3 regions of the Saccharomonospora glauca K62 genome follow, and region 1 is predicted to be linked to each of the others. Evidence: riboswitches for the same ligand, from Rfam matches in the RefSeq annotation. Region 1 holds a riboswitch; each other region holds the start of a gene.
The links. A riboswitch is a leader RNA that binds a small molecule or an ion and turns the genes downstream of it on or off. The one in region 1 is predicted to bind cobalamin.
Positions count from the first base shown of each region.

Region 2: linked by a shared signal. The riboswitch ahead of SACGLDRAFT_RS15420 (ABC transporter substrate-binding protein) and the one ahead of SACGLDRAFT_RS08910 (acyl-CoA thioesterase) in region 1 are both predicted to bind cobalamin.
Region 3: linked by a shared signal. The riboswitch ahead of metE (5-methyltetrahydropteroyltriglutamate--homocysteine S-methyltransferase) and the one ahead of SACGLDRAFT_RS08910 (acyl-CoA thioesterase) in region 1 are both predicted to bind cobalamin.

Region 1 covers NZ_CM001484.1:1,836,114-1,846,674, forward strand. The annotation lists gene SACGLDRAFT_RS08880 (ABC-F family ATP-binding cassette domain-containing protein) at 1-297, shown strand, start outside; gene SACGLDRAFT_RS08885 (helix-turn-helix domain-containing protein) at 667-876, shown strand; gene SACGLDRAFT_RS08890 (glycosyltransferase family 87 protein) at 863-2,218, opposite strand; gene SACGLDRAFT_RS08895 (ABC transporter ATP-binding protein) at 2,343-4,211, shown strand; gene SACGLDRAFT_RS08900 (alpha/beta hydrolase) at 4,208-4,912, shown strand; gene SACGLDRAFT_RS08905 (LCP family protein) at 5,049-6,221, shown strand; gene SACGLDRAFT_RS08910 (acyl-CoA thioesterase) at 6,280-6,570, opposite strand; cobalamin riboswitch at 6,581-6,808, opposite strand; gene SACGLDRAFT_RS08915 (peroxiredoxin) at 6,888-7,343, opposite strand; gene SACGLDRAFT_RS08920 (EAL domain-containing protein) at 7,340-9,235, opposite strand; gene SACGLDRAFT_RS08925 (ribonucleotide-diphosphate reductase subunit beta) at 9,528-10,561, opposite strand, start outside.
Region 2 covers NZ_CM001484.1:3,313,026-3,323,586, forward strand. The annotation lists gene gltB (glutamate synthase large subunit) at 1-2,986, opposite strand, end outside; cobalamin riboswitch at 3,250-3,392, shown strand; gene SACGLDRAFT_RS15420 (ABC transporter substrate-binding protein) at 3,496-4,434, shown strand; gene SACGLDRAFT_RS15425 (FecCD family ABC transporter permease) at 4,437-5,504, shown strand; gene SACGLDRAFT_RS15430 (ABC transporter ATP-binding protein) at 5,501-6,277, shown strand; gene lgt (prolipoprotein diacylglyceryl transferase) at 6,308-7,339, opposite strand; gene trpA (tryptophan synthase subunit alpha) at 7,428-8,213, opposite strand; gene trpB (tryptophan synthase subunit beta) at 8,210-9,466, opposite strand; gene trpC (indole-3-glycerol phosphate synthase TrpC) at 9,445-10,254, opposite strand; gene SACGLDRAFT_RS15455 (Trp biosynthesis-associated membrane protein) at 10,411-10,561, opposite strand, start outside.
Region 3 covers NZ_CM001484.1:4,068,570-4,079,130, reverse strand. The annotation lists gene SACGLDRAFT_RS18995 (metal ABC transporter solute-binding protein, Zn/Mn family) at 1-955, shown strand, start outside; gene SACGLDRAFT_RS18990 (metal ABC transporter ATP-binding protein) at 969-1,781, shown strand; gene SACGLDRAFT_RS18985 (metal ABC transporter permease) at 1,797-2,711, shown strand; gene SACGLDRAFT_RS18980 (DUF445 family protein) at 2,662-3,891, opposite strand; gene SACGLDRAFT_RS18975 (DivIVA domain-containing protein) at 4,015-4,809, shown strand; gene SACGLDRAFT_RS18970 (SDR family oxidoreductase) at 4,863-5,630, shown strand; gene SACGLDRAFT_RS18965 (hypothetical protein) at 5,699-6,388, shown strand; gene SACGLDRAFT_RS18960 (hypothetical protein) at 6,408-7,118, opposite strand; cobalamin riboswitch at 7,262-7,499, shown strand; gene metE (5-methyltetrahydropteroyltriglutamate--homocysteine S-methyltransferase) at 7,636-9,924, shown strand; gene SACGLDRAFT_RS18950 (excalibur calcium-binding domain-containing protein) at 9,977-10,399, opposite strand.

The DNA of each region.
Region 1 (10,561 bases):
CAGCTCGAACAACCCGCCAAGACGTTGTCCGGCGGGGAGAAGACCCGGCTCGCTCTCGCGGGGCTCGTCTCCAGTGCGGCGAACGTGCTGTTGCTCGACGAACCGACGAACAACCTCGACCCGGCGAGCCGCGATCAGGTGCTCGACGCGTTGAACCGGTACGAGGGAGCGGTGGTTCTCGTGACCCACGATCCCGGCGCGGTCGAAGCTTTGGAACCCGAACGGGTGATCCTCTTGCCCGACGGCACGGAAGATCTTTGGTCCGACGATTATCGGGAACTGGTTGAGCTCGCCTGATCGGGTGTTTTACCGGTGAAATTCGAGACTTCTTCGGAAGTGTACTCACCGGTTGTCGGTCCGATGTGCTCACCGTGTGATTGAAAGATCACGCACAGCTTTTTGACCAGGGGCGTTGTGGTGATCCACGGATCGGTGAATGGCCCCCCTTTCGGGTGGAGTGTGGTGTGCCACCGGCCACGACAACCGTGTGAGTTTTACGCGTTCCGTTATTGTTCGGTCTACAGCAAGTACCGTATCGGACGTTTTCGACGCCATTCGAGCATGTTTTCTCGTTGTCGTCTGGCATTCGGCGCCGTCGTGTTCGATCATTGCCACGGCAGGGGCTGAAAGTGGCCCGAAACATCAACGGGCGGAAGGTGGATTGACGTGGCAGACCTGAAGAAGGGTGCGCGCATCACCGGATCCACGCGCGACAAGCTGGCTGCTGACCTGAAGAAGAAGTACGAGAAGGGAGCGAGCATCCGCGCTCTGGCGGAGTCGACGGGACGCTCCTACGGCTTCGTGCACCGGGTCCTGTCGGAGTCCGGTGTGCAGCTTCGGGGAAGGGGAGGCGCCACGCGCGTCAAGAAGAAGTAGAAGAGATGGGATCTCCGTGGTGTCCGGAGCCGGGCCCTTCGGCGCCGAGGGGGGCCGAGGTCCGGTTCCGGAACACCAGCACCGCGCCCAGTAGCACGGAGACGTAGACCAGGTAGCCGAAACGCGTGGCCGTCGTCAGCAACGTGAACGCGGCGAGCCCGACCGCGATGCGCAGGGCGGCATCGGCCGCGGTCCGAGGTGGACGGCGAATCAGCCACAGCAGCACGGCCAGACCCGCTGCTATGAGCAGCAGCAGCGCGATCACGGTGCCCACGGGCCCGGTGCTCGCGATCAGTCGCCCCGGCAGTGGGCTCGCGGCGGGTGACGCGACCTCGCCGAGACCGGCCGGGAACAGCAGCACGTGCTCGACGAAGGCTCCGGGGTTCACCAGGTACACGGGCACGGTCACCAGGGCGGTGACGCCCACGAACACCACGGCGAACCGAGCCAGGGCGCGCCCACCCAGTCGGCTGGTGACGACGAAACCGGCCACGACGGCGGCGGGCGCGGCGATCAGCTTCGCGCTCGTCACGAATGCGCACACGAGCGCGGCCGAGACGGGGCGGTCGGTGGCGGCGAGCGCGACCGCCAGCACGATCAGTCCCACGATCGCCAGGTCGGGGCCGGCGGTGGCCCAGGTGAGCGCCGTCAGCGGGAACACCGCCGCGAGTTGCGCGCCCCGGATCGGCACCGAGGGCACCCGCAGCAGCCGAAGAGCGGCGACCACGCAGCCGACGGCCACGAGCGCGAACACGACACGGGCGTCGGTGAGCACGTCGGTGACCGGGGAACCGCCCAGCAGCGCACGCGGTAGCCCGAACAGTGCCATCACGGGGCCGTAGGGCGTGTAGTCGTGGACGTGCGGGGCCCGGTCCAAGGCGGCGATGTCCAGGTAGGGGCTGCCGGTGTGCAGCAGGGTGTCGGCCGAGCGCTCGATGACCCACACCTCGGGCTGGGCGTTCCACAGTCTTTCGACGTCGGTCCAGTCGCCTCCCGACGCTTCCCGTCGTACGAGCAGGGTCACCATCGGGGCGAGCATGCCGACGACGCCGATCGCGCCCACGCCCACCCAGCGTGACCGCCTCCGGGACGGCCGCGCGTTCGGGGTGAGCAGCAGCCAACAGGTGTGCACCAGGGCGAGCCCGTAGCCCGCCACGGCGAAGGCGCCCCACACCCGGTAACCGAAGTGCTTGTCGGTCGTCGCCATGACCAGGGCGTAGCAGGCACAGCCGAGGTAGAGCAGGGCGTCGACGGCGAGGGGCCGCCGGGACAGCGCCGCTCGTATGCGGTCGAACACGCCGATCCGCGCGGGCTCCGCCTCCCGCTGTGCCTGGATTCTCATGGTGGTCGAGAGTACAGAGGAGCCCGAACTGTCCGTGACCACCGGCAGAATCAGCAAGGCACGGGAAGATCCGCGGCGTCGTCGCTGTTGTGCGGGGCACACACGGGAAAGGGGTTGTTGGCGAGTGGATAACACATGGTCGCTGCTTCGCGGGGCGATGAACTCGGCCAACGCCCCCAAGGGACTGCGTAAGGGCACGGTTCGCCGAGTGGCCTCCTTCGCCCGGCCGCACTGGCGGAGGTTGGCCGTCTTCCTCGTGCTGACGGTCGTGTCGGCCGTGTTGGCCGTCACCACGCCCCTGCTGGCGGGACGCGTGGTCGACGCCATCGTCGGAGGGCAGTCCGTCTCCACGGTCGTCTGGCTCGCCGTGGCCATCGCGGCGATCGCCGTGGCCGACGCGGCGTTGGGGCTCGCCGAGCGGTGGCAGTCCGCCCACATCGGCGAAGGACTCATCGTCGACCTGCGCAGGGCGGTGTTCGAACACGTCCAGCGGATGCCCGTGGCGTTCTTCCTGCGCAGCCGCACCGGCGCGTTGGTGAGCAGACTGAACAACGACGTCATCGGCGCGCAGCGCACGTTCACCGCGACGCTGTCCGGTCTCGTCACCAACGTCATCCAGCTGGCCTTGTCACTCGGCGTGATGCTCACGCTGTCGTGGCAGGTGACCTTGTTCGCGCTCCTCCTGCTGCCGGTCTTCGTGCTGCCCGCCCGACGGATCGGCAGGAGGATGGCCGACCTGCAGCACGAGGCGGCCGAACTCAACGCCTCCATGACCACCCAGATGACGGAGCGGTTCTCCGCGCCCGGTGCCACGCTGGTCAAGCTGTTCGGCAGGCCCGAGGCGGAGGCCGAGGAGTTCGGCAGGCGTGCGGGTCGGGTCCGTGACATCGGGGTCCGCACGGCGATGCTGACCCGCTGGTTCATGACCAGCCTCACGCTGGTGTCGGCGCTGGCGCAGGCACTCGTCTACGGCCTCGGCGGCTGGCTCGCGCTCACCGGCCGCCTCGACGCGGGCACGGTCGTGGCGCTGGCCCTGCTGCTCACCCGCCTGTACACGCCGCTGACCGCGTTGGCCAACGTCCGGGTGGACGTCATGACGGCGTTGGTGTCGTTCGAGCGGATTTTCGAGGTGCTCGACCTCAAGCCCATGATCACCGAGAAACCCCACCCCACACCGCTGCCCTCGGGAGGGGTCTCGGTCGAGTTCGATTCCGTGCGTTTCTCCTACCCCTCCGCCGAGCAGTACTCGCTGGCCTCGCTCGAAGAGGTGTCCACCTTGGACACGCGGGGTGGCGAACAGGTGCTGCACGACGTGAGTTTCCGGGCCGAGGCCGGGCAGATGGTGGCGCTCGTGGGGCCGTCGGGAGCGGGCAAGTCGACCATCGCCTCGTTGGTGGCGCGGCTCTACGACGTCGACTCCGGGGCCGTACGGTTGGCCGACGTGGACGTTCGGGATCTTTCGTTCGAGTCGTTGCGGCGCACGGTGGGGTTCGTCACGCAGGACGGCCACCTCTTCCACGACACCATCCGGGCCAACCTCGCCTACGCGCGCCCGGAGGCGAGCGACGACGAGATCTGGGACGCCTTGCGTCGGGCCCGGCTGGAGGAACTCGTGCGCTCGCTCCCGGACGGTCTGGACACCGTGGTCGGGGAGCGGGGCTACCGCCTCTCCGGCGGCGAGCGGCAACGCCTCACCATCGCCCGGCTGTTGCTCGCCCGGCCGCGTGTGGTGGTGCTCGACGAGGCCACCGCGCACCTGGACTCCGAGTCCGAGGTCGCGGTCAGCGAGGCGCTGGCCGACGCGTTGGACGGGCGGACGGCGCTGGTCATCGCCCACCGGCTTTCCACCGTGCGGGCGGCGGACCTGATTCTCGTCGTCGAGGACGGTCGCATCGTCGAACGCGGCACGCATCCCGAGCTGCTGGCTCTCGGCGGCCGGTACGCCGAGCTGCACGACACCCAGTTCGCCGCCGACGAACGGTCGGCGGCGTGAGCCCCGTCGTGGCGCGGCCCACCCTGACCACCCTCCCGCCGAGCACGCCTCGGCCCAGGGCGGTCGCGCTCGTGCTGCACGGAGGCGCGGAGTACGGCGCCGACGTCGTCCGGCCGTGGCGGCTGGCGTACCTGCGGATGGTGCCGGTGGCTCGGGCCGTGCGGGCGGCGGGCGCGCGACACGGCCTTGAGGTGCGGCTGTTGCGCAACCGGGTTCGTGGGTGGAACGAGCCCGCGAGGCACCCGGTGGAGGACGCGCGGTGGGCGTTGGAGAGGATCCGGGCCGAACGGCCGGGCCTGCCCGTGGTGTTGGTGGGGCATTCGATGGGAGGCCGGGTGGCCCTGCGGGTGTGCGACGACGAGGCGGTCCGGGGCGCCTGCGTCTTCGCGCCGTGGACGCCCCCCGACGAACCGGTGGAGCCGGTGGCGGGCCGGACGGTCGTGATCGCGCACGGCGCGCTCGACCGCGTGACCCGGCCCGAGGACTCCTATCGGTACGCGCGACGCGCCGACGCCCAGGCCGGCCGACTGGCGCGGTTCGACGTGGCGGGGGAGAACCACGCGCTTCTGCGCCGACCCGCGCTGTGGAACCGGCTCGCCGCCGAGTTCGCGGTCCAGACCGCGGGTCTGGTTCCCGATCACGGGCTTTTGGCCCGTGCTTTCGCTCACGATGCGCCTCTTCGATGGAGCCTAATGCTCTGACCGGGGGTTTTTCGCTTCCCGAGCCCTTTTCTCGCGCGGTCGGTACAACCTGATCGGGGGATGCCGCGTCTACGCGATCGGACATGCGGTAGGTATGCGGGCAGCAAACAGCCGCACGAAAGCGATCGGAGTGGCCATGACCTACGGCGGGCACCAGGGGGGACACCGGCCGCCGCCTCCTGGCCGGAGGCCGCCACGAGGGCCCCGGCAACAACAAGCACAGATGATGCCGATTCCGGGCAGCAACCGGGCACGTCAGGCGGGACGGCCTCCTCAGCAGTCCACGCGGGTCGCGCCACGGCCACCCCAGCCACCCCCGTCCCGGCCTCCGCGCCCGGCCTCGGGAGGAGGTTCCCGGCGCAGGCGGGTGTCGTTCCCCAAGGTGTTGTTGTGCCTGGTGCTCGCGTTCGTTTTGTTCCTGGGCGCGGTGTGGCTCTACCTGGAGTTCTCCATCAACCGCACCGACGCGCTCCCCGACGACTACGAGGGCAGGCCGCCCGCGGGGGAGGGCACCAACTGGCTGCTGGTGGGCTCGGACTCCCGTGAAGGGCTCGACGAGGAGCAGATGGCGAAGCTGTCCACCGGAGACGCGAGCGGCAAGCGCACCGACACGATCATGCTCGTGCACATCCCGGACAACGACACGAAGCCGACGCTGCTGAGCCTGCCGCGCGACTCGCGGGTCGAGATTCCGGGCTACGGCGTCAACAAGATCAACGCCGCGTTCGCCTTCGGTGGTCCTCCCCTGCTGATACAGACGGTGGAGTTGGCCACGGGACTGCGCATCGATCACTACGCCGAGATCGGGTTCGGTGGCTTCGCGCAGGTCGTCGACGCCATCGGCGGTGTCGAAATGGACATCCCGCAGGAAATGCGCGACACCAAGACGGGGGTGGTGATCCCGGCGGGGAAGCAGACGCTCGACGGCGCGCAGGCGCTCGGGTTCGTCCGGATGCGGTACAGCTCGGCCACGCCGCGGTCGGACCTGGACCGCGTGGCGAACCAGCGCAAGTTCATCGGGGCGCTCGCCAACGAGATCGCGAGCCCGGCCACCCTGCTGAATCCGTTCGACGTGTTCCCGCTGCTGGGAGCCGTGCCCGACGCGCTCACGCTCGACACCGACGACCACCTGCACAACCTCGTGGGGTTGGCGTGGGCCATGAGGGGCATCAGCAGCGGCGGAGTGATCACGACCACCGTTCCGGTCACCTCCGCCTCGGCCGAGAGTTGGGACCCGGCGAAGTCGGAGGCGCTGTTCGAGGCACTGCGCACCGACTCCCCGGTCCCCGAGGACGCACTCATGGAGTGACCCCCGTTGCACCGGCCACGGCCGCCGGGTCCTTCGCGCGGCCGTGCCCGGTGCAACGTCAGGCCTCCTCCGGCCGAGTCACCAGGCGGGGAACCGAGCGGGACTTGCCGTCCGCGTCGATCGCGACGAACGTCAGCCGCGCGGCCGCGACCTCCGTCGTCGGACCCGAGGTGTTCCAGCGCTCGGAGGTCACCCTGACGGCGGTGGTCATCGAGATCCGCCCCAACCGCTCCAGCTCGGCATGGACGCTGAGCAGGTCACCGGCCCGGACCGGGGCCCGGAAGGTCATCCGGTCCACCGACACGGTCACCGCGGGACCGTCGGCGCGGCGAGTCGCGGCGGACGGCACCGTGCGCGTGGAGGCGCACGGACAGCGGGCAAGTCTTCGGACTCGTGGGCGATGTCGGTCGCTGTCGGAGAAGACCTCAAGGACGGACGCCTACTGGCCGTCGCTTCCCGGACCGAGAAGGCTCAGTGCTCGATGACGGCGGTCGTTTCCACTGATCGCTGCGAGGCAGTCCCGGATTCCCACCGGGTTCCCTCTTACGATGCCCCGCGAGGGGCGAACCCACGGCGCGCCCCACCTTACGGCTCGGCCGGAGGGGCGGCACTCGGCGTGGCTTTTCGTCACATCGCGTCGCCATGGTGCGCACGACGGAGGCGGCGTCAGCTCTTCCGGGCGCGCAGTACTTCCAACGCCTTGTCGGCGTGGACGGACATACGGAGTTCGCTGCGGATCACGGCGAGTACTCTCCGGTCGGTGTCGATGACGAACGTGTGCCGCTTGGTGCGCAGCGGACCGAACGCCCGACGCACCCCGAACTGCTCGGCGACGGCGCCGTCGACGTCGGAGAGCAGCGGGAAGCCCAGGGAATGGGCCTCGGAGAACTTCCGCTGGGTGTCCACCGGGTCGGAACTCACGCCCACCGGGCGGGCCCCGAGCTCGGCGAATTCGGAGGCCAGGTCGCGGAAGTGGCAGCTCTCGGCCGTGCAGCCGGGGCTCATCGCGGCCGGATAGAAGAACAACACGACGGGACCGGTGGCGAGGAGCTCGGTCAGCCGACGAGGGGTACCCGTCTCGTCGGGCAACGTGAAGTCCGGCGCGGTGGAAAGTTCTGTCATGGCCGCGATGATTCCATTCGCGCGGCCGATTCGGCGAGCATGGACCGGATGCCCGCCGCGTCGACTTCCTCGCCGAACAACTTGCCACGACCCGCGACGGCCCCCAGCTCGGCGAGTTTGCGCGCGTGCTCGGTGTCGTGCACGCCGTCGACGCCGATCCGTAAGATGCCGAGTTCGCGGGCCCGCTTCACCAGCATGGCGAAGTGCCGGTGAGCGCCCTGGGCGCTCTCGCCTTCCTCGGCGAGTGCGTCGACCAACGTGCCCGACACGATGACGAAGCCGACGGGAAGCCGGTGCTGGTGGATCAGCTCGATGTCGGCGGCCCCGGCCACCGCCAGGGTGATCTTGACGTCGAGCTCGGCGAGGATGGACAGGTTCTCCAGCACCTCACCACGGGGGTCGGTCAGGTCCGCGCTGTCGACGCAGATGCGGAGCTTGGTGGCCGGGAGGCCCGTGCGTTCGAGTTCGGTGCGGACGATGCGGACCAGGTTCGGGTCGATGGCGAGCCGGGAAGGCAGCCGGACGCACAGATCCGGTGCGTTGCCGAACTCCCGTTGCCACGAGGCGGCGTCGGCGATGGACTGGGCCAACAGCGTCTCCCCCAGCGCCGGGGTCATCCCGGTGGCGTCGGCCAGGGCGAAGAAATCACGTGGTCGCAACACCCCGTGTTCGGGGTGGTCCCAGCGGAGCTGGGCGTTGACCACCGCGATGCGTTCGTGCTCGTCGAGCGTGACCGTGGGTTCGTAGTCCACGCCGAACTGGCCGTTCTCCAGACCACCGCCGATCCCGGCTCCGATACCGAAGCGGCGCCGGTCGCGGTCGTGCAGCTCCTGCTCGAACAGCATCCACTGGGCCTTGCCGTTCTCCTTGGCGCGGTGCAGGGTCAGCTCGGCCGCCCGCTGGAGGTCCTCGCGGCTGCGTCCCGGCCCCTCGGTGACGACGATGCCCACGCTGACGTTGATCCCGACGCCCGTTTCGTCCACGTACACGGGTTCGGCGAGGTCACGCATGGCCTCCTCGACGAGGTCGACCACGGTGGCGGTGTCGGGTTCCCCGTCCTGCCGCCCGTGAAGGAGCACGGCGAAACCGTCGCCGGACAACCTCGCGACCACCGCGTCGTACTGCGGGCACGCGGTGAAGTTGCCCTCCAGTTTGCACGCCACCTGTCGGAGCAGCTCGTCGCCCGCGCCCGGCCCCAGGCCGTCGTTAATGACGCGGAACCCGTCGATGTCGAGGTAGACGAGGGCGATCCGACCGCCCGACGACGCGGCGAGGGCGGTGTCCAGTTTGTTGTCGAAGTGGTACGAGTTCGGCAGCCCGGTGAGTGGGTCCTGGATGTTCTGCCTGCGGAGCTGTTCGCTGAGCAGATCGAGCTCGTGAATGTCCTCGATCAGCAGCACCGGATGCGGAAGGCCGGAGTCCTCGGCGGTGAGGGTGGCGATGGTCACGCGGGTCCGCAGCGTGCCGTCGCGGCCGTGGGTGAGGGTGAGCCGTTCCTGCCGGGGCCGTCGGGCCGGGAGCAGGGCCTCGTCGAGGGCCGCGGCCAGCACCCGCGCGTCGTTCGGCGTGGCGGCGAGCTCCGTGAGAGGCCGACCGACGAGGTCGGCGCGGGTGTGGTGGAGCAGTTCGCCGAAAGCGGGGTTGACATCGTGGATGGTGCCGTCGGGGTTCCCGAGCACGACGCCGATCGGGATGGCGGCGTAGAGGTCGGCGAAACGGCGCGCGGCCGCGTCGCGAGCCGTCTGCGCCTCCGCCCGTGCCTCGCGCGCGACCGCGAGCAGGGCGGGCTCCAAGGTCTCAGTGGACAACGACACGCCGTCGACCTCACCGAGACGCGCGACCCAACGGCGCGCGATGTCATCCAGTCCTGGCGTGTCACCAGGTTCCGGCACGCTTCACCTCGCACATTCTCGTCGACCCTCCGAGGTGATTGTCATCCTCGCAGGGCAGCATTTTCCGGACCATAGTCCGCAACTCTGCAACAGCATCATGCAATGAGCATCTTGTCTACCGCCTGGAAGGGTGGATTGATCACTCCACCGTGTCGTGTGGGGCTACTGCCGGTGCGATTTCCGATGCAGTATGACGGCGGCCGGAGCCGGTGGGGGTAGCCACGCCGACTCCGGCCGGGTTTCGTTGGTCACTACTCGGGAGTCGGTCCGGCCTCCTCCCGAGCAGCGAGGGTCAGTCCCACTCCAACGCGGCACCGCTGCGGTAGTCGATGACCCTGGTCTCGAAGAAGTTCTTCTCCTTGCGCAGGTCCATGGCCTCCGACATCCACGGGAACGGGTTCTCCCGCTCCCCGAACACCGGCTCCAGCCCGAGCTGGGCGGCCCTGCGGTCGGTGATGAAGTGCATGTACTGCTCGCACAGCTCCGCCGACAACCCGAGCATCGGCCTCGGCATGGTGTCACGAGCGTAGGCCACTTCCAGCTCGCACGCCTCCACGAGCATGTCGCGCACCTCACGCTGGAACTCCGGGGTCCACAGCCGGGGGTTCTCCGCCTTGATCTGGTTGATGCAGTCGATGCCGAAGTTCAGGTGGATCGACTCGTCGCGCAGGATGTACTGGTACTGCTCGGCGATGCCCACCATCTTGTTGCGTCGGCCGAGCGACAGCACCTGGGCGAACCCGGTGTAGAACCACATGCCCTCGAACACGACGTAGAAGGCCACGAGGTCGCGCAGAAAGTCCCGGTCGGCCTCCACGGTGCCCGTGCGGAAGTTCGGGTTCTCCAGGTTCCGGGTGTACTGCAGCGCCCACGAGTCCTTGTCCGCGATCGACGGCACCTCGCGGTAGGCGTTGAACAGCTCGCCCTCGTCCAGGCCGAGGCTTTCGCAGATGTACTGGAAGGTGTGCGTGTGCACGGCTTCCTCGAACGCCTGCCGCAGCAGGTACTGCCGGCACTCGGGGTTGGTGAGGTGCCGGTACACGGCCAGCACCAGGTTGTTCGCCACCAGCGACTCGGCGGTGGCGAAGAACCCGAGGTTGCGTTTGAGCATCAGCCGTTCGTCGTCGGTCAGGCCGTTCGGCGACTTCCACAGCGCGATGTCGGCCTGCATCGCGACCTCGGTGGGCATCCAGTGGTTGTCACATCCCGCGAGGTACTTCTCCCACGCCCAGCCGTACTTCAACGGAAGCAACTGGTTGACGTCGGCCCGCGCGTTGATCATCGCCTTGTCGTCGACGTTCACGCGCGCGGCCCCGAAGTCGAGGG
Region 2 (10,561 bases), 1.5 Mb from region 1:
GCGTCGAGTGCCGGGTCTTCGCGATCCACGGATACACCTTGTTCGGCGGCAATTGCCCGCCCTCGCCCGGCTTGGCGCCCTGCGCCATCTTGATCTGGATGTCGTCGGCGCTGACCAGGTACTCGCTGGTGACGCCGAACCGGCCGCTGGCCACCTGCTTCACGGCGCTGCGCCGCAACGGGTCGTGCAACCGGTCCGGCTCCTCCCCGCCCTCACCGGAGTTCGACCGACCGCCGATCGTGTTCATGGCGACGGCGAGCGTCTGGTGTGCCTCCAGCGAAAGCGAGCCGTACGACATGCCGCCGGTGTTGAAACGACGGCAGATCGACTCGACCGACTCGACCTCCTCGATCGACACGGGTTTCCGCACGCCTTCCCGAAGGGCGAACATCCCCCGGAGGACCCCGCCCTCGCGGTTCAGTCGGTTCACCTCGTCGACGTATCGGCGGTACACCTCCCGCCGTCGCGAGGCGCTCGCGTGCTGGAGCAGGAACACGGTCTCGGGGGTGAACAGGTGCAGTTCCCCCTCCCGGCGGTAGGCGTAGTCACCGCCCGGCTCCAGGCCGCGGTGGGCACGCTCGGCGGGATTCTCCGGGTACGCGCGGCGGTGCCGGATGGCCACCTCCTCGGCGAGCACGTCCAGCCCCACCCCACCGAGGGTGGACACGGTGCCGGTGAAGTACTCGTCGAGGATGTCCTGCGACAACCCCAGGGCTTCGAAGACCTGAGCTCCGGTGTAGGCGCCGACGGTCGAGATGCCCATCTTCGACATGATCTTCAAAACGCCCTTGTTCAGCGCCGTGATGTAGTTGCGCACGGCGGTGGGGGCGTCGACCCCGCTGACGGCTCCCTGCGCGACGAGGTCCTCGATCGACTCGAACGCCAGATACGGGTTGACCGCCGCGGCACCGTACCCGAGCAGCAGCGCGATGTGGTGTACCTCGCGCGCGTCGCCCGTCTCCACCACCAGCGCGACCCGCAGGCGCTCCTTGGTCCGAACGAGGTGGTGGTGCACCGCCGACACGAGCAACAGCGAGGGAATCGGTGCCATCCGGTGGTCGGAGTCGCGGTCGGAGAGCACGAGGATGTGGGCGCCGGCCTCCACGGCTCGCGACGCTTCCTTCCGCACCCGCTCGATCGCCTCGGCGAGCGCCTCCCCGCCACCGTCCACCTCGTACAGTCCTGAAAGGACAGTACAGGAGAATCCGGGCAGGTCGCCGTCAGCGTTGACGTGGACGAGCTTGGCGAGCTCGTCGTTGTCAATGACGGGCGAGTCGAGCTGGATCTGCCGACACGAGGCGGGTCCCGGCGCGAGCAGGTTCTGCTCCGGTCCCATCACCCTGCTTAAGGAGGTGACGAGTTCCTCGCGGATGGCGTCGAGCGGCGGGTTGGTGACCTGCGCGAACCCCTGCTTGAAGTACTCGTACAACAGCCGGGACCGCTTGGAGAGCACCGAGGGAGGCGTGTCCGACCCCATCGACCCCACGGGTTCGGCGCCCTTGAGCGCCATCGGCGTCAGCAGGACCTTCAGCTCCTCCTCGGTGTAGCCGAAGGCGAGTTGCCTCCGCAGGACGGAGGCATGGCTCTGGGGCACGTGCTGCCGCTCGGGGAGCTTGTCGAGGGACAGCAGTCCCGCGCGCAGCCACTCGTCGTAGGGAGCCTGCGCGGCGAGGTCGGCCTTGATCTCGTCGTCGTCGACGACCCTGCCCGCCTCGGTGTCCACGCAGAACATGCGGCCCGGCTTGAGCCTGCCCTTGGCGACGACCTCCCCCGCAGGCACGTCCAGCACGCCGCTCTCACTGGCGAACACGACGCGATCGTCCGCGGTACGCCACCAGCGGGCCGGCCGCAGTCCGTTGCGGTCGAGCACCGCGCCGACCAGCGACCCGTCGGTGAAGGTCACGCACGCGGGACCGTCCCACGGTTCCATGAGGCTCGCGTGGAACTGGTAGAACGCCCGGCGCGCGGGGTCCATGGTGCGGTGGTTCTCCCACGCCTCGGGGATCATCATGAGCACCGCGTGCGGCAGGCTCCGACCTCCGAGGTGCAGCAGTTCCAGTACCTCGTCGAACGACGCCGAGTCGGAGCCGTCCGGCGAGCACACGGGGAAGAGCCGACTGAGGTCTCCCGGAATGAGGTCGGAGTCCAACAACGCCTCGCGCGCCCGCATCCGGTTGCGGTTGCCCCGGATGGTGTTGATCTCGCCGTTGTGCGCGACGAACCGGAAAGGATGCGCCAGCGGCCACGACGGGAACGTGTTGGTGGAAAAGCGGCTGTGCACGAGCGCGATGGCGCTGGTCAACCGCTCGTCGCGCAAGTCGGGGAAGAACACCGGGAGCTGGGTCGGCGTGAGCATCCCCTTGTAGACCAGGGTCCGCGCCGACAACGACGGGAAGTACACCCCGCACTCGGCGGCGAGGGTCTCGTGTTCGGCGCGTTTGCGCAGGCAGAACGCGAGCCGATCGAGGTCCACACCTGCCCGACGGCCTCCGTCGGCGTTCGGTGCCTCCGCGACGAACAGCATGGCGAAGTGCGGCATCACCGACCGGGCGGTGGGGCCGACTTCGGCGGCGTCCGGAGCCGTGGGCACCTCTCGCCACCCGAGCACGACCAAGTTCTCCTCGGTCGCGATGCGTTCCACCGTTCTCACGGCCCGTGCCCGTGCCTCGGCCTCCGCGGGCAGGAACACCAGTCCCGCCGCGTAGCGGTGCCGCCCGTGTTCGTCGGGCTCGGGAAGCGCGAAATCCACCTCGGCGCGCAGGAAATCGTCCGGAAGTTGCACCAGAATGCCCGCCCCGTCGCCACTCGTGGGCTCCGCTCCCGCGGCACCACGATGGTCGAGATTCGTGAGCGCGGTCAAACCGTCCGTGACGATCCCATGCGAACGCACGCCCTTGACGTGGGCAATCATGGCCACACCGCATGCGTCCTTTTCCGCCGCAGGATCGTATACGCCCTGCTTCTCTGGGATCGCGGAGAAGATCAAAGGGACCTCCTGCGTCGTCATCGTGCTCTTCGTGCCGGGCACGGGACGACAATGGCCCGTCAATTAGCGCGACTTTAACACCTGAGAAATGCCCTGAAAACGGTTCGAATCAACCATCTTGCCCGGTGGCGTAACAATCTCGCAGCATTGCCGCACCGGTTTTGCCGGCTTTACGTCGGTGCCGTGTCGTGGTGTGTCGACTCGGTCACCGAGCCGACGTCCGGCCGTCGCCATGTGAGCCGAGGGGCCGGATCACCCGAGTGTACTCGACGCCCCGGCCTGGTACTGTCACTGCGACGTGAGCGGTAGCGAAGTCCGGTGAGAATCCGGCGCTGTGCCGCAACTGTGATGGCCCTCCGTCACGGCCGCCGTGCGAGCCGTGGAGTGCCCAGCCAGGTCGCCTCACCGTTCACGCGACGCCATTACCGCCTCCGGCGCAGAGGTGCGGCGTCCGCGACCGCCCGACGGTCTCGGCGCAGCCGACGCGCCGCCCGAGAAGTCGAGGTTCGATGTTGCCTGTCAGACGGTTTCTGCTCCTCCCGCTACTGCTGGTGCTTTCCCTCACAGCCTGCGCCGAGCGCCAGGAGGACACTCCTCGGGACTCGGCCGACAGCAGTGGTTTTCCCGTCGAGCTGAAGCCCGAGGGCGCGCCCGCCGTCACGCTGGAGGAGCGCCCCGAGCGCATCGTGTCGCTGTCACCGTCGGCCACCGAGGTCCTGTACGCCGTCGGAGCCGGTGACCAGGTGGTGGCCGTCGACGAGATGTCGACCATCCCGGAACAGGCCCCGCGTACGGAGATGTCGGGCTTGAACCCCGATCCGCAGCGGATCGCCGCGCACGACCCCGACCTCGTCGTCGTGGAGTCGGACACCGACGGCAAGCTGGCCGACGCGCTCGCCAAGACCGGAACGCCCACGCTGGTGCTGCGAGCCCCGGAGACGCTGGACGCGATGTACGCGCAGTTCGAGCTCGTGGGCAAGGCCACGGGCCACGCGAGCGAGGGCGAGGACCTGGCCCGGCGGACGAAGGAGGAGATCGAGAAGCTGGTCGCCGACGCGGGGAACGCGGGCGAGAACCTGAGCTACTACCACGAACTCGACCCGAGTTACTACAGCGTGACCTCCGAGACCTTCATCGGTCAGATCTACGGCCTGTTCGGCCTCACCAACATCGCCGATCGGGACGACCCCTCCGCGCACGGCGGTTATCCGCAGCTGTCGGCGGAGACGATCCTTTCGGCCGATCCCGACCTCGTCTTCCTCGCCGACACCCAGTGCTGCGGACAGACCGCCGAGACCGTGGCGAAACGCCCCGGTTGGGACACGTTGACCGCCGTGAGAGAACACCGGGTGATCGAGCTGCAGGAAGACTCCGCGTCCCGGTGGACGCCGAGGATCGTCGACTTCGTCCGCACCGTGGCCGACGGCGTGGCGAAGGTCGCCGACTGATCGTGCTGAAGCGCTCGGTACGACGCGCTCGCGTCCGCGGACGCGAGCACACCACCCGGCTGCGACCGGGCACGGTGCTGCTCGCGCTCGTGGGACTGCTGGCCGTCGGTGTGTTCGCCGTGGTGGTCGGGGCCGGGGATCTGGGCTGGCAGCGCGTGCTCGCCGAGATCGTCGCCCAGGTCACGGGGACGATGTCGCCGCTGTCGGAACGCGAAGCGGCCATCGTCTGGGAACTGCGCGTACCTCGGGTGTTGCTCGCCGGCATCGTTGGTGCCGCTCTCGCGAGCGCGGGCGCCACCTTCCAGGGGGTGTTCCGCAACCCCCTGGCCGACCCGTACCTTCTCGGGGCCGCGGCCGGCGCGGGCATGGCCGCCACCCTCGTCATGGTGCTGGCCCCCGCCGTGACGACGTGGCCGGTGGGGCCCGTGCCGCTGGCCGCCTTCGCCGGCGCGCTCGGCGGGGTGGGGCTGAGCTGGATGTTGGGGCGCTCCGCGAGTGGGACGGGTACCGCGACGCTGTTGCTCGCGGGAGTGGCGGTGACCGCGTTCCTGACCGCCGTCCAGACGTTCGTGCAGCAACTCGACACCGACACCCTCCAGCGGGTGTACACGTGGACGCTCGGCGGTCTCAACGTGAGCGGGTGGACCGACGTGTGGCTGGCCCTGCCCTACGTCACCGTCGCCGCGGTGGTGCTGTGCCTGTGCGCCCGGCTGCTGGACGTCCTCACCCTCGGCGACGCGGAGGCCGCTTCCCTGGGAGTACGGCCCGGCCTGCTGCGACTGGTACTACTCGGAGCGGCTTCGCTGGCCACGGCCGCCGCCGTCGCGGTGAGCGGGCTGATCGGGTTCGTCGGCATCGTGGTGCCGCACGTGGTACGTCTGCTCGCCGGAGCGAGTTACCGCGTCATCGTGCCGCTGTCCCTCGTCGGTGGTGCCGCGTTCCTGATCCTCGCCGACTACGTCGCCCACACCGCGATGCCGGGCGAACTTCCCCTCGGCGTGGTGACCGCGTTCGCGGGAGCCCCGTTCTTCGCCGTCGTCCTGCACACGACGAAAGGACGTGCCTCGTGACGGCCCTGCGACTCGACGGCGTCGGCGTCGCCTACGGCGGCAAGGCGGCGGTACGCGACATCTCCCTCGCGCTGGAGCGAGGCGGGTGGCTCGCCGTCGTCGGCCCCAACGGAGCGGGCAAGTCCACCCTGTTGAAGGCCGTCGCCGGGCTCGTTCCCCACGACGGGTCCATCACGGTGTACGGCACGCCCACCGACACCCTGACCCGGCGTCAGCGAGCCACACTCGTCGGCTACGCCGCCCAAAGCCCCGTGCTCCCGGACAAGCTCACGGTCACCGACTACGTGTTGCTCGGGCGTACCCCGCACCTGGGGCCGCTCGCGCGGGAGACGGCCGCCGACCTCGACATCGTGCGGGAGGCACTCGACCGGCTCGACCTCGGAGGCCTGGCCGGACGCAACCTCGACACGCTCTCCGGCGGGGAACGCCAACGCGCGGTCCTGGCGAGGGTGCTCGCCCAGCGGGCCCGGCTGTTGCTGCTGGACGAACCCACCTCGGGGCTCGACATCGGGCACGCCCAGGCCCTGCTGGAACGGCTCGACGGACTCCGCAGGGAGGACGGCATCACCGTGGTGACCACGCTGCACGACCTCACGTTCGCGGCCCAGTACGCCGACACGCTGGTGCTGATGGACCACGGCGAGGTGGTGGTGGCGGGCTCGGGCCACGAGGTGTTGACCGCGGCTCGCCTGCGCACGCACTACGCAGCCGAGGTCGAGGTGCTCACCACCACGGCCGGGCATCCGGTCGTGGCCCCGATCCGTTCGCGGTGAGCCGGGCTCGGTGACCGTCTCGGCGACGACTCACCCGACCTCGGTCCGCGCCGTCGCACCGCCGGCGCCTCCGGAGCCGTCCCGGCCTCCGTCGTCGGCGCGGTCGGTGGTGTCGGTGTCCTCCTCACCGGAGCCGTCGCCGCTGGGCTCGACGCCGTCACCCGCCGCTCCCCCGTCGTCGGGGTCGGTCGCGAGATCCTCCGGCCGTTCCCTCGGGCCGCGACGCTTGGCGAGCACCAGGTACGCCACCGCACCGGCGAAGACCAGGATCGACGTCCACACGTTGACCCGCAGACCGAGGATGTGGTTGGCCTGGTCGGTGCGCATGAGCTCGATCCAGAACCGGCCCGCCGTGTACCCCGCGACGTAGAGCGCGAACGCACGCCCGTGCCCGAGCCGGAATCGCCGGTCGGCCCACAGCACGAGCAGCGCGACCCCGAGGTTCCACAGCAGCTCGTAGAGGAACGTCGGGTGCACGACCGCCAGCGGCACGTCGGTGACGGCCACGCCGTTGAGCGCGTCGGGCAGCCCCGTCTCCGGGTCGATCCGCTGGTAGATCTCCAGGCCCCACGGCAGGTCGGTCGGCCCACCGTAGAGCTCCTGGTTGAAGTAGTTGCCGAGACGCCCGATGGCCTGCGCGATCACGATGCCGGGCGCCACCGCGTCCGCGACGGCCGGGAGCGGGATGCCCTTGCGACGGCACGCGATCCACGCCCCCACCGCGCCCAGGGCGATGGCACCCCAGATGCCGAGACCGCCCTCCCAGATGTAGAGCGCCCGGATCGGGTCCTTGCCCTCCCCGAAGTACAGCTGGTTGTCGGTGATGACGTGGTACAACCGTCCGCCGACCAGCCCGAACGGCACCGCGAACACCGCGATGTCGACGATCGTCCCCTTGGTGCCGCCGCGTTGCACCCATCGACGTTCCCCCAGCCAGATGGCGAGGATGATTCCCGCGATGATGCACAGGGCGTAGGCCCGCAAGGACAGGGGACCGATCTGCCAGACGCCCCGGTCGGGGCTCGGGATGTTCGCGAGGAAGTAAGCCGACGCGGTGTTCACAGGGTCACCGTAGCGCGACGCCGCGCACGCCACTGCGGCCCCCGGCACGATTGACTCTTTACCGTGAATCCGCTGCCCATCGGCAAGCTCACCGCGCGGGGCGGCGAACCCCCTCGGCGAGCTCCGACGTCAGCTCGGCCAGCGGTCCGGTGCCCTCCGCGGCCTTCGAGACCAGGGCTGAGCCCACGATCACCGCGTCGGCGAACGAGGCCACCTCGGCGGCCTGGTCACCGGAGCGCACCCCGAGGCCGACTCCGACGGGCAGATCCGTGTGCTGCCGGGTGCGTCGCACCAGCTCCGAGGCGGCACTGCCCACGGTGTCCCGCGCGCCCGTGACGCCCATGACGGCCGTCGCGTACACGAAGCCCGTGGTGGCCTTCGCCGTCAACGCGATGCGGTCGTCGGACGACGACGGCGCCACCAGGAAGATCCGGTCGAGGCCGTGCTCGGTGGAGGCGGCGATCCACTCCGACGCCTCGTCGGGGGTGAGGTCGGGCGTGATGAGCCCCAGACCGCCCGCCGAGGCCAGGTCGCGGGCGAACGCGTCGACCCCGTAGCGGTGCACGGGGTTGTAGTAGGTCATCACGACGGCCCTGCCGCCCCGCGAGGCGACCGACTCCACGACCTCGAACAGATGCCTCAGCTTGAAGCCGTTGCGCAGTGCCGCGTCGGCGGCCCCCTGGATGGTCGGGCCGTCCATCACCGGGTCCGAGTACGGAACCCCGACCTCGACGAGGTCGGCACCGGCGTCGACGGTGGCCGCGATCAGTTCCTTCGAACCGTCCACGGTCGGGTACCCGGCGGGCAGGTACGCCACCAACGCCGCCCGACGCTGCGCCTTGGTGCTGTCGAACAGCTCGGCCAGCCTGCTCACACGTCCTCCACAAGGTTGAAGTACCGGGCGGCGGTGTCCACGTCCTTGTCACCCCGTCCCGAGAGGCTGACCACGATGTGGGCGTCGGGGCCGAGTTCCCTGCCGAGCTTCAAGGCCCCCGCGAGCGCGTGCGCCGACTCGATCGCGGGAATGATGCCCTCGGTGCGCGACAGCAGCTGGAACGCCTCCATCGCCTCGGCGTCGGTGACGGCCCGGTACTCGGCCCGGCCGGTGTCCTTCAACCAGGAGTGTTCGGGACCGACGCCCGGATAGTCCAACCCGGCCGAGATCGAGTACGCCTCGGTGGTCTGGCCGTCCTCGTCCTGCAACAGGTAGGACAGCGCACCGTGCAGCGTGCCCGGCGTCCCCTGCGTGAGCGTCGCGCCGTGTTCTCCGGTGTCGAGGCCCTTGCCGCCCGGCTCCAACCCCACCAGCCGAACCTCGGGGTCGTCGATGAAGCCGTGGAAGATGCCGATGGCGTTCGAGCCGCCTCCCACGCACGCGGCCACCACGTCGGGGAGCCTGCCCGTGAGCTCCAGGATCTGCCTGCGGGCCTCCTCGCCGATGACCCGGTGGAAGTTACGCACCATGAGCGGGAACGGGTGCGCACCGGCCGCCGTGCCCAGCAGGTAGTGAGTGGTGTCCACATTGGTCACCCAGTCGCGAAGCGCCTCGTTGATGGCGTCCTTCAACGTCCGCGAACCGGTCCGCACCGGCACCACCTCGGCGCCGAGCAGCCGCATGCGGGCCACGTTGAGCGCCTGGCGCTGCGTGTCCACCTCGCCCATGTAGATCACGCAGTCGAGGTCGAGTAACGCGCACGCGGTGGCCGTGGCCACGCCGTGCTGCCCCGCCCCCGTCTCGGCGATCACACGGGTCTTGCCCATGCGCTTGGTGAGCAGGGCCTGACCGAGCACGTTGTTGATCTTGTGCGACCCGGTGTGGTTGAGGTCCTCGCGCTTGAGGAAGATGCGAGCCCCGCCCGCGTGCTCGGCGAACCGCGGGGCCTCCGTGAGCAGCGACGGCCTGCCCGCGTATCCGGTGAGAAGTCGGTCGAACTCCCGTGTGAACTCGGGGTCCGTGCGCGCCTTGTCGTACTCGGCCGCCAGTTCGTCCAGCGCGCCCATCAGCGCCTCGGGCAGGTAACGGCCCCCGTACGGCCCGAAGTGCCCGCGCTCGTCGGGGTCGTGCGGGGTGACCGCGTGGTTCGTGCTCACGGCATCCGCTCCCGTCACCGGCTCGGCCTCGGGCACGCCGGGTGAGAGCCCGCCGTCACGAGCTTCACAAGAGCTCCCTTCGGGTCGTCGGACGCGACCAGCCCCTCCCCGACGAGGACTGCGTCGGCACCGTGCCCCGCGTACGCCATGAGGTCACCGGGCCCTCGCACGCCGGACTCGGCGACCTTGTAGACGTCCATGGGCAGTCCCGGCGCCAACCGGCTGAACACGTCCCGGTCCACCTCCAGCGTGTGGAGGTTGCGCGCGTTGATGCCGATGACGGACGCGCCGGCCTCCAGCGCGCGATCGGCCTCCTCCGCGTTGTGCACCTCCACCAACGCCGTCATCCCGAGGGACTCGACCCGGTCGAGCAGCGACACGAGGGCGTTCTGCTCCAACGCGGCCACGATCAGCAGCACCAGGTCGGCGCCGTGCAACCGGGCCTCGTGCACCTGGTACGGGCTGACGATGAAGTCCTTGCGCAGCAAGGGAACGTCGACCGCGGCCCGGACCGCGTCGAAGTCGGCCAACGACCCACCGAAGCGACGAGACTCGGTGAGCACGCTGATCACCCGCGCGCCCGCGTCCTCGTAGTCCTTCGCGAGCGCCGCCGGGTCGGGGATCGCCGCCAGCTGCCCCTTGGAGGGGCTGCGACGCTTGACCTCGGCGATCACGGCGATACCGGACTCGCGGAGAGCGGCCATGGCATCCCTGGGCTCGGGTGCCGCCGCGGCACGACGCTTGAGTTCCTCGAACGGCAGTGCCGCCTCGCGCTCGGCGAGATCGGCCCGCACGTCGGCGATGATGTCTTCCAGAACGCTCACCGGGCGGCCCCACCGGGAGTCACGAAACCTGTTGATTCACTCGCAAGGTGGCTCACAAAAACCTTCCCCTTCCCGCCGATTCGATGCTAACCCGCGTGGTGCCGCGCACCGGCCCGGGGTCGTGTTCACCTTGCCCGCCAGCCACGAAACCTCAAGTCAATGATCGCGTGTCGTGGGGTCCTCACCCTCCGACAACGCGTTCCACAGGTCCGCGTCGGGATCGCCGGACCGCGAACGGGCCTTCCTGGCCCCCGGCGCGGAGTACTTCGCCCCCATCCGGGGCAGCCGATGGCCCCGCCACACGAGC
Region 3 (10,561 bases), 2.2 Mb from region 1:
TCGGCGCTCGATCGCCGGTGTGTCACTGTCCGCTGTCCTCGCCGTACTGGTGGCCGCCTGTGGCGGGCAGGGCGAAGCCGATCGGGGCTCCGACGATCGCGTGCGCGTGGTCGCCTCCACGAACGTGTGGGCGAGCGTCGTCGCCGCGGTCGGTGGCGAGCACGTGGAAGTGACGTCGATCATCGACGACCCCGCCGCCGATCCCCACTCGTATCAGGCCGGGGCCGCCGACGCGGCCGAGGTCGCCTCCGCCGAGTTGCTCGTCTGGAACGGCGGCGGCTACGACGACTTCTTCCCGCAGCTCGCCGAGAACGCCGACGCGCCGACGGTCGTGGCCGTCGAGGTGGCGGGGGAGACCGGGAAGGACGTCGCGGCCCACGAGCACGCCGAGTCCGTGGAACACGGCCGGGACCACGAACATTCCCACGAGCACGGCAACGAGCACGTCTGGTACGACCTCCCGGTCGTGTCCGCCGTCGCCGAGCGGGTGGCCGGCGAGCTGAGCGACCTCAGGCCACAGCAGGCGGGGGACTTCGAGAAAGGCGCCGCCGACTTCACCGAACGCGTCGACGAACTGGTGAACGAGATCGACGAGGTCGCCGAGCGCCACGCCGGCGCGAAGGTGGCGGCCACCGAACCGCTCGCGCAGTACCTGTTGAGCGCCGTCGAGGTCACGGACCTCACCCCGCACGAGTTCTCCGCGGCCGTGGAAAACGAGACCGACGTGCCCGTCGCTGCGCAGCAGCGCATGCTGGAGTTGGTCTCCGGGGAGGTCGACGCGGTGGTGCGCAACACCCAGACGACCACGCCCGCGACCGAGAAGGTCGTCGAGGCCGCGCGGGAGGCCGGGACCCCGGTCGTCGACGTCACCGAGACGCTTCCCGAAGGGCGGACCGACTACATTTCCTGGATGGGCGCGCAGGTCGACGCGCTGGCCAAGGCACTGGACGAGTGAGCGAGACAACCGAGTGGACGTGACGACGACGCGGGCCGCCGTCGAGGTCAGGGGTGCGGCACTGCGGTTCGGCGAACGGACGCTGTGGTCGGGCCTCGACCTCGATGTCGCGCCGGGCGAGTTCCTGGCGGTGCTCGGCCCCAACGGATCGGGGAAGACGAGCCTGCTGCGCGTGCTGCTGGGGCTCCAGGAGCTCAGCGCGGGCACGGTGACGGTGGCGGGCCGGAGTCCCGGCCGGGGCAACGAGCGCGTCGGCTACGTGCCGCAGCAACGCGCCATGGACGACGGACTGACGTTGCGGGGTCGCGACCTCGTCGGGCTCGGCCTCGACGGTCACCGCTGGGGGCTCGGCCTGCGAGGACTGCGGCGGCGCCGGGAACGCATCGAGCGGGCGATCGAGGCCGTGGGCGCCCAACGCTACGCCGACTCGCCGGTGGGCAAGCTCTCCGGCGGGGAACAGCAGCGGCTGCGCGTGGCGCAGGCCCTCGTCGGTGAGCCCGACGTGCTGCTGTGCGACGAACCGCTGGCGTCACTGGATCTCGCCCACCAGCGGATCGTGGCGCGGCTGATCGACGAACGCAGGCGGGAGGCCGACACGGCCGTGCTGTTCGTCACCCACGAGATCAATCCGATCCTGCCGTACGTCGACCGAGTGCTCTACCTCGTGGACGGCCAGTTCCGCGTCGGTGAGCCCGACGAGGTGATGACGTCCCGGACGCTCTCCGAGCTCTACCGCTCGCACGTCGAGGTCGTCAGGGTCGGCGGCCAGATCCATGTCGCGGGTGCCCAGAGCGCGCTCTGCGAGGACGAAGTCCACCACCCCTGACCCGAAGGCTTTCGCATGGACCAGTTGTTCGACATCGACCTCACGCTGGAGCTGCTCGGCTTCGACTTCGTGCGGACGGCGCTGCTCGCGGCGGCCGTGCTCGGGCTCGTGGCGGGCACGTTGGGGCCGCTCATCGTCATGCGTCGCATGTCGTTCGCCGTGCACGGCACGGCCGAGCTGGCCTTCACCGGGGCCGCGGCGGCGTTGTTGCTCGGTATCGGAGTCGGGTACGGGGCGCTCATCGGGGCGGTGGTGGCCGCGCTCCTGCTGGGCCTGCTGGGTGGCCGGGACTCGGACCGCGACTCGGTGATCGGGGTCATCCTGGCGTTCGGGCTCGGGCTCGGCGTGCTGTTGCTCTGGTACTACCCCGGACGTGCCTCGAACAAGTTCGGCATCCTCGTCGGGCAGATCGTGGCCATCGAGCCGACCGACCTGACGGCGTTGCTGATCGCGGCCGTCGTCGTGCTCGTGGTGCTCGCCCTGGTGTATCGACCGCTGTTGTTCTTCAGCGTCGATCCCGCGGTCGCGACCGCGCGCGGTGTGCCCGGAGGGTTGCTCTCCCCGTTGTTCGCGGTGCTCGTTGGTGTCGCCACCGCGCTGGGCGTGCAGATCGTCGGCGCGTTGCTGGTGGTGGCGTTGATGGTCACCCCCGCCGCCGCGGCCGCGAGGGTCACGGCCAGCCCACTGCGAGCCACCGTCCTCGCCGTGGTGTTCGCCGAACTGGCCGCGCTGGGCGGGATCGTGCTCTCACTGGCTCCCGGCGCGCCGGTCAGCTTTTTCGTCACCGCCATCTCGTTCACGATCTACCTGGTGTGTCGGGTCGTGGAGTACCTGCGCGGCAGGGCGGGTGGTGTCGACGACCGGGCGCGTGCCGAGGAAGTCAGTGCAGCATCACCAGAACCTGTAGCTCCCCGACCAGGAAACCGATGACCCCACCCACCGCGACGAGCTTCCACTCGTCCTGACGGAACGCGGGGCGCAACAGGCCCTCGTACTCGGTCGAGGTCATGCGCAGCATGCGCTGCTCCACGGTGTTGGCCACGTCCATCGCCCTGGAGAGGTAGCCCTTCGCGGGACGTAGCGTCGCGGGCAGCCGTTCGATCGACTTCGCCGCGGCCGCTTGCTTCATCGCCTCAAGTCGTTGCGCTCCGATGGTCGCGTCGACCAGGGGGCGAGCGGCCTCGGCTTGCTCGTCCACCGCCTCGGCGACGAGTCGGCGGACCAGGGCCCGCAGCCGATCCGACTTCGGGCCGTGCAGGAGCGCGTCGAGCACGTTGTCCACGGTGAACAACTCTTTCGCGATCATCTCGCCGTACTGGCGGGCGACCTCGGCGCGTCTGCGTTGGAACATCCCGTGCAGCAGGAGTCCGCCCGGCAACCGTATGGGATCGCGGGGAACGAAGATCAATTTGATTGCCAGCCAATCGGTGAAGAACCCGATGGACGCTCCGAAGATCGGCATCACGAGTGGGTTCTTCGTCAGCGCCCACACGATCGACTGAACGACCCCCAGAAAAAACCCGAAATAAATACCCGAACGAGCGATGAAAGCCATTTCGGGTCGGGAGGTGTCCCTGATCAATTTGACGAGCAGGGCCTTGTCCTGGGTCAGCCGCTGCACGCTCATCCGCTTGATGTCGAGGATGTCGCCGACGTTGTCGCGGAGTTCGTCCAGCATCTGGTGCACGAGTCGGGGAGCACCCGCCTGGACGTGCTTGACCACGAGGTCCCGCGCCATCGGTGGCAGGCGCTCCCACAGCCGAGGGTGGTGTTCGGCGAGCACCTCACGGGTGATGTCGTCGACGGCCTTCAGCAGGGGTTGTTCGATCTCCGTGAGGAGTCGGTCGGCCTTGACCCTGGCGAAGACCTCGGCGACATCGAGGACGTTCTTGGTGAGCAGATCGGTGGCCGTCGCCGCCATCCTGCCGCCGTGCCGAGGCACCACGCCCTGCCAACCGAGGAAGGTGCCCTTCAGTCCCACGAACTCCAGCGGGCGGAACATCATCTCGATGGCCACGCGTTTGGTGACGTACCCGATCAACGCGGCGACGACGGGGATGGCGGTGTAAAGGGGCCAGTTTCCGGCGAGATCGTCGAGAACAGCTTCCACCGAGACCTCCTCGCCGGCATCCACCGCCACATTTCCTGCCATTCGGCGCGCATCACGGGCGCTCTACCGGAAACCGCGCGCGAAAGGTTGGGTAAGGCAACCCGAACTCATTATGGTGTCCGGATGGTTGAAGCGCAGGCATCCCCCACACAGGCGACGAATGCGATGTTCGCGACCGCCTTCCGCGGTTATGACCAGGCCCAGGTGGACGAACACATCAGGAAACTGAACGCCGAACTCGCCAACATGGCACGTCACCGGGACGAGGCGACGGCATCGGTCGCGGAACTGACGAAGGCACTGAGCTACGCGCAGAAGGAACTCAGCGACACCAAGAACGCGCTCGCCCGCATGGTCGACGACCCGGCGGGGCCCGCCGCCATGACCGAACGGGTCAAGACCATGATGCGGTTGGCGGAGGAGGAGATCGCGGAGTTGAAGGCGAAGGCGAACGCCGACGCCGCCGATGTCCGGGACGCCGCCGACGCCTACGCCGAGAAGACGCGGAGCAAGGCGCAGGCCGAGGCCGAGAAGCTCGCCGCCGAAGCCGCGGCGGAGCGGGAACGCCTGGACGAGGAAGCCCGCCGGCAGCGGGAACAGCAACGGAAGAGCGTCGAGGCCGAACTCGCCGCGAAGCGGAAGAAGACCGAGAACGAGGTCGCCGAGATGCTGCGGAACGCGGAGCGGAAGTACGACGCGATGATCACCGAGGCGGAGACCAAGCTGGCCGAGGCGCGGTCGCTGCGCAAGGAGGCCTACGAACTGCGGGCCGCGGTGTTCGACCGGCTCAACGCGAGCCAGTCGGCGTTGCGCCAGGCCCTCGAACGGCTCGGTGCCGACCCGAGCCCGGCGGAGATCGCGGCGCAGGACAGCGACCACGTCGAAGAGGCCGAGGAGAAGGCGAAGCAGCCCGCGTGAGGCGTTCGGAATTCGGTTGCCATCGCGCGGGTCCCCGGCCAGAGTGACGGATCATGCGTACCGCGCTTGTCACGGGGGTCAGCAGGACCGCCGGTATCGGGTTCGCCATCGCGCGCAGACTGCTGCGCGACGGACACCGGGTGTTCGCGCACTCCTGGTCGCACTACGACGCGACGGAGCCGTGGGGCGCGGACCCTCGCGGGATCGACGGTGTCCTCGCCGAGCTCTCCGGCGGAGAGGCGCTGGGACACCTGGAGGCGGACTTCTCGGACCCTGCTGCCCCCGAACGGGTGGTCGAGGCGGCGGTGGACCGGTTCGGTTCTCTCGACACGCTGATCGCCAATCACGCGCGCAGCTCGGTGGCCACACTCGACGAGGTGACGGCCACCGAGCTCGACCTGACCTGGGCGGTCAACGTGCGGGCCACGCTGCTGCTGGTGCGCGCGTTCGCCCGGCAGTACCGCGAAACGAACCCGCGTCCGCTCCCCGGACGCGTGGTGCTCTTCACCTCGGGCCAGCATCTGAGCCCCATGGCGAGGGAAATCCCTTACGCCGCAACGAAAGGCGCGCTGCACCAGCTCACGTGGACCCTGTCGGACGCGCTCGCCGACGACGGGATCACCGTGAACACCGTGAACCCGGGGCCGACGGACACCGGGTGGGCGGACGAGGAGCTGACCGCCTCGGTCGCCGAACGACTGCCACGCGGGCGGTGGAACACACCCGAGGAAGCCGCCGCGGTCGTGTCGCTTCTGCTCAGCGAGGACGCCGCCACGATCACGGCCAATGTGGTCGACGCCGAGGGTGGGTTTCGGCGCTGACGAGGTTCCGGCAACGCGGAAGGTGACATCGCGCTGCCGAAACGGCTCGGAAGGTGCACTATCGTCGCGTGGACTCCAACGCCGCCCCACACACATCGTCGGTCGTCGACTTCCCGGTGTACGGCCTCGACGAGACGTTCCGCGGCATTCGCTGGGTGGACTTCTTCGAGGGACTGCCCGGCAGGCCGCCCTGGGCGCTGTGGCTGGGTCACCGTGAGTCCGACTCCGACAACGGAATCCGGGTGGGCACGCTGCCGAAGCAGAGGTACGAGGCCATCATGTGCCCGAACGGCAAGGACCCACTGGTGGAGGTCGCTTTCAGCGGGGCCTTCGGCGTCGTCAACGTGACCTTGCCCGACAGCACCGTGACCAGGCCCGAGGGACTGATCCCCGCGCTCGTCGAACACGCCGAACATCAGGCCCGTCGGTATCTCGAATGGCCCATCGTCTGGTGGCGCATCGAAGGTGCGCAGGTCAGGGCCCGCGTGTGGCACTTCGCGGGCGGGTGGGCCGCGTTCTCCACCGCGCTCGACGACGCCTACCTCGTGGCCGTCGGCGTGGGCGTGGAGCCCGCCGACCTGGCCTTCGAACCGGTCAAGGACGGCGCCGCCTACCACGCCGACCTTTCCGCGCCGCTGAACTTCACCGAACTCGGTAGGCAGAAGAGCGCCAGGCCGCAGGCGTGGCTGCCACCCCCGTGCCGCGACAGCTTCCATCCCGACCAACTGGCGTTCATCCCGGACGAGACGGAGGCGTGAGAGCGGCCTCGGGGCATGTTCAGCGACGTCTACCCAGCCCCGGCAGGCCACCACTGACGGTGTAGACCGAGGTCGACTGGTTTCTGCGCTCCCGTTCCTCCCGTTCCAGTTCCTCACGAACGCGGGCGCGACGGATGCTTTCGGGGTCCCGCGTCGAGGACGCCGTCCTTCGAGACGGGGTCTCTGCTTCGGGTTTGTTGTGCAGGCTTGCTCGGGCGCGTTGTATCCGTGTCAGGTGCGCGGCCTTGTGACCACGGTCGAGCCGGGACTCCCGGATCGCCTTCGCGGTGACACGCAGTCGCTCCGTCAGTTTCGCCTCCCGCTCCGCCAACTCCGGTGGCACTTCCTTGCCGTGACGCAGCATCGGGTTGCGTATCTTGACGAGTTCGCGGATCTCCCGTTCGAGGTCCCGGACGGAGACGCCGGATCCGCGCTGCCGATCACGCCCCCCGAGTTCGCGTTTCCGGTCCGGGGAGGTCGTGAGCGCCGCCAACTTCCCCAACAGGGTCCTCGCCCGCAGGGCCAGCCGGTCCCGGGACGGCGAGCGCGGAACGTGCTTCAGATCCAGGAGAACCGTGTGAATCTCCGTGCGAACGGCGTTGGCCTGCTGCCGCTGCTTCTCGGAAGCGGCAAGCCCGGCCACCCGATGTTCCAGCGACGCGATCCTGTCGCGGTGGCGGATGAGGGGATCCGAGCCGGCTCGGGATTGCCTGCGCTTGCGACGACCCATCCGTTCCTCCGTTTCCGAGCCGCGGGGCGACCGCCGAGGTGATGTCCGCCACTTTGTCGGAACGGAGGCGCACGGTGTTACGGGCGACGGCAGGCAGGCGAACCGCTCGGTCGGGCTCCCTTGTCAAGCACCCCGGCGTCACTACAGTGAGACGCGCTGGTGGTTCGCCTTCCGCCGAGGCGGTGGGCGAGGCAAGAGGGAACCCGGTGGGAATCCGGGACTGCCCCGCAGCGGTGAGTGGGAACGAACGCCGTGGCCGGTCGCTCGACCGGTTCCAACGCACTGGGCCACACGGTCTGGGAAGCGACGGTCAGTAGGAGCCCCGGTGGGAGCCGGGCCGTGCCCGCGAGTCCGAAGACCTGCCACCGGTGCGCACACCGCCGGTGTGCGTGACCTCCGGGCGTTCGAGGGTGACCCTGGCGGACGAGTGGTTCGGCGACGTCGCGTCGCCACCCGCTCGCCCGCGAGGCCGCCGTCGCGCGTCCGGTGCCGCCGTCGAGCTCGCGAGGAGAGAGCCTTGACCAGCACAATCGGATCGACCGTACTCGGTTATCCCAGGATCGGACCGAACCGGGAACTCAAACGAGCGCTGGAGAACTACTGGGCGTCGCGCATCAGCGAGGCCGAGTTGCGGAACATCGCTCGCGACCTGCGTATCGACACCTGGCGTTCGTTGCGTCAGGCCGGACTCGACTCGGTACCCGGCAACACGTTCTCCTTCTACGACCACGTACTCGACACGGCGGTGACCTTCGGAGCCGTGCCCCGCCGGTACGCGGACCTGGGACTGAGCCCACTCGACACCTACTTCGCCATGGCGAGGGGCGTGGAGTCGACGCCGCCGTTGGAACTGACGAAGTGGTTCGACACCAACTACCACTACCTCGTGCCTGAGATCGGGCCGGACACTCGGTTTTTCCTCGCCGACCACGGTGTGCTGGAGCAGGTTCGGGAGGCCGACGAGCTCGGCATTCCCGTCCGGCCCGTGTTGGTGGGGCCGGTGACGTTCCTCCTTCTGTCCAAACCGGATTCCGAAGCGGCTCCGGGGTTCCGTCCGCTGGACACAGTGGACGAACTGGTCGACGCGTACGCCGAACTGTTGCGCGAACTCGCGCGTGCCGGCGTGGAATGGGTGCAGCTCGACGAGCCCGCGTTCGCGGCCGACCGCACCGAAGCCGAACTCGCGGCCCTCCGCGAGGCGTACCGCTCGCTCGGCTCGCTGGCCGAGCGTCCGAAGCTCTTCGTCGCCGGCTACTTCGGTGACCTCGGGGAGGCACTGGAGATCCTGTCGGCCGCCCCCGTCGAGGCCGTGGGAGTCGACTTCGTGGCCGGTGACCCGGGTCTGGACTCGCTGGCAGCGTTACCGGGCCTGCGGGACAAGACGCTGGTGGCCGGACTGGTCGACGGCCGTAACGTCTGGCGCACCGACCTCGACCGCGCCCTCACCACGGCGGCCACACTGCTCGGTCTGGCGGGCGAGGTCGCCGTCAGCTCGTCGTGTTCGCTGCTGCACGTGCCCTACGACGTCGAAGCGGAGTCGAGCCTCGACCCGCAGGTGGCCTCGTGGCTGGCGTTCGCGCGGCAGAAGGTGCACGAGGTTGTCGTCCTCGGCAGGGCACTGCGCGAGGGGCGCGACGCGGTGGCCGAGGAGCTCGCCGCGGCTCGGAGAGTGGTCACCGACCGGGTGAACGCCGAGCGGGTGCGAGACGAGCAGGTCAGGCGTCGCCTGGCGGGGCTGCGGCCTCGGGACACCCGCCGGGCCGACTACGACGTCCGCCGGGAGGCTCAGCAGGAGGCGCTGCGGCTGCCACCGTTGCCGACGACCACCATCGGGTCGTTCCCGCAGACCGCCGACGTGCGCAGGACCAGGGCCGCCCTGCGTCGCGGCGGTATCGACCACGACACCTACATCAGCCGGATGCGCGCGGAGATCGAGCGGGTGGTGCGACTGCAGGAGGAGCTGGGGCTCGACGTCCTCGTGCACGGCGAGCCCGAACGCAACGACATGGTGCAGTACTTCGCCGAGCACCTCGCCGGTTTCGCGGACACCGAGCACGGCTGGGTCCAGTCGTACGGGTCACGCTGCGTGCGCCCGCCGATCCTGTTCGGCGACGTGTCCCGGCCCGAACCCATCACCGTCGAGTGGGCCGCGTACGCGGCGAGCCTCACGGACCGGCCGGTGAAGGGCATGCTGACCGGACCGGTGACGATCCTGGCGTGGTCGTTCGTGCGTGACGACCAGCCGCTCGCGGACACGGCGAAGCAGGTGGCCCTGGCCATCCGTGACGAGATCGCCGACCTGGAGGCCGCGGGACTCGGCGTGATCCAGGTGGACGAACCGGCGCTGCGGGAGCTGTTGCCGCTGCGCGCCCACCGGCACAAGGAGTACCTGGACTGGGCCGTGGAGGCGTTCCGGCTGGCCACGTCGGGTGCACGGGCGAGCACCCAGGTGCACACGCACCTGTGCTACTCGGAGTTCGGCGACGTCATCGACGCCATCGCCGCACTCGACGCCGACGTCACCAGCATCGAGGCCGCGCGGTCGAGGATGGAGGTGTTGGGCGACCTGGAGGCCGCCGGATTCGCGCGCGGGGTCGGGCCCGGCGTGTACGACATCCACTCCCCGCGGGTGCCGGAGGTGGCCGAGATCGTCGAACTCCTGCGGGCCGCACTGGCGTCGGTGCCGCCCTCACGGCTGTGGGTGAACCCGGACTGTGGGCTGAAGACCCGAGGCTACGCCGAGGTGGAGCCCGCGTTGCGCAACCTGGTCGCCGCAGCCACCGAGGTGCGGCGCACGCTGGGATAGCAGACGGCTCCCGCGCCGCCACCGGATCGGGCGGTGGCGGCGCGGGGACCGGTCAGGCGCTGCGGCGGCGGACGACGACCACGACGGCCGTGGCCGCCGTTCCGAGTCCCGCCAGCCCGAACAGGATCGGCGCGGCAGCCGGGCCGGAGTCGGCGAGCGAACCGTCACCGGTGGCGACACCTCCGGCGGGTGTCTCGGCCACCTGCCCACCGGGCGCCGTCTCGGTGGAGGGTGCGGGCTCGGTGGGGGTCGTCGTGCCGTTCGTGGTGCCGTTCAGGGCTTCGCAGGCGATGCCGTCATCGTCGGCATCGAGCCGATGGGGGTCATTGGTGTCCCGGTCGAACTCGGCCTGCGCCTCCGCCTGGCTGGAGAAGTTCGCACAGTCGAGGTCCGGTTGGGCGTTCGCGACTCCGGTGGCGGGCAGCGCGGTCCCGGCAGCGAAGACGAACGCCAGAGCGGCGTTGCGAATCAGCATGAGCTCTCAGCCTTCCGGTTGGGGTCGCGGACACGGGAAACGCCCGCGACCTGGGCGGTAACACCTGTGGGGGCGCCCAACCGGGGTGGCGTCCAAACCACACCGAGGGGTGAACGAGGTGGCCTTCACAGGCCGCCGAGGGCCGCACATCCGGGTTCCCGC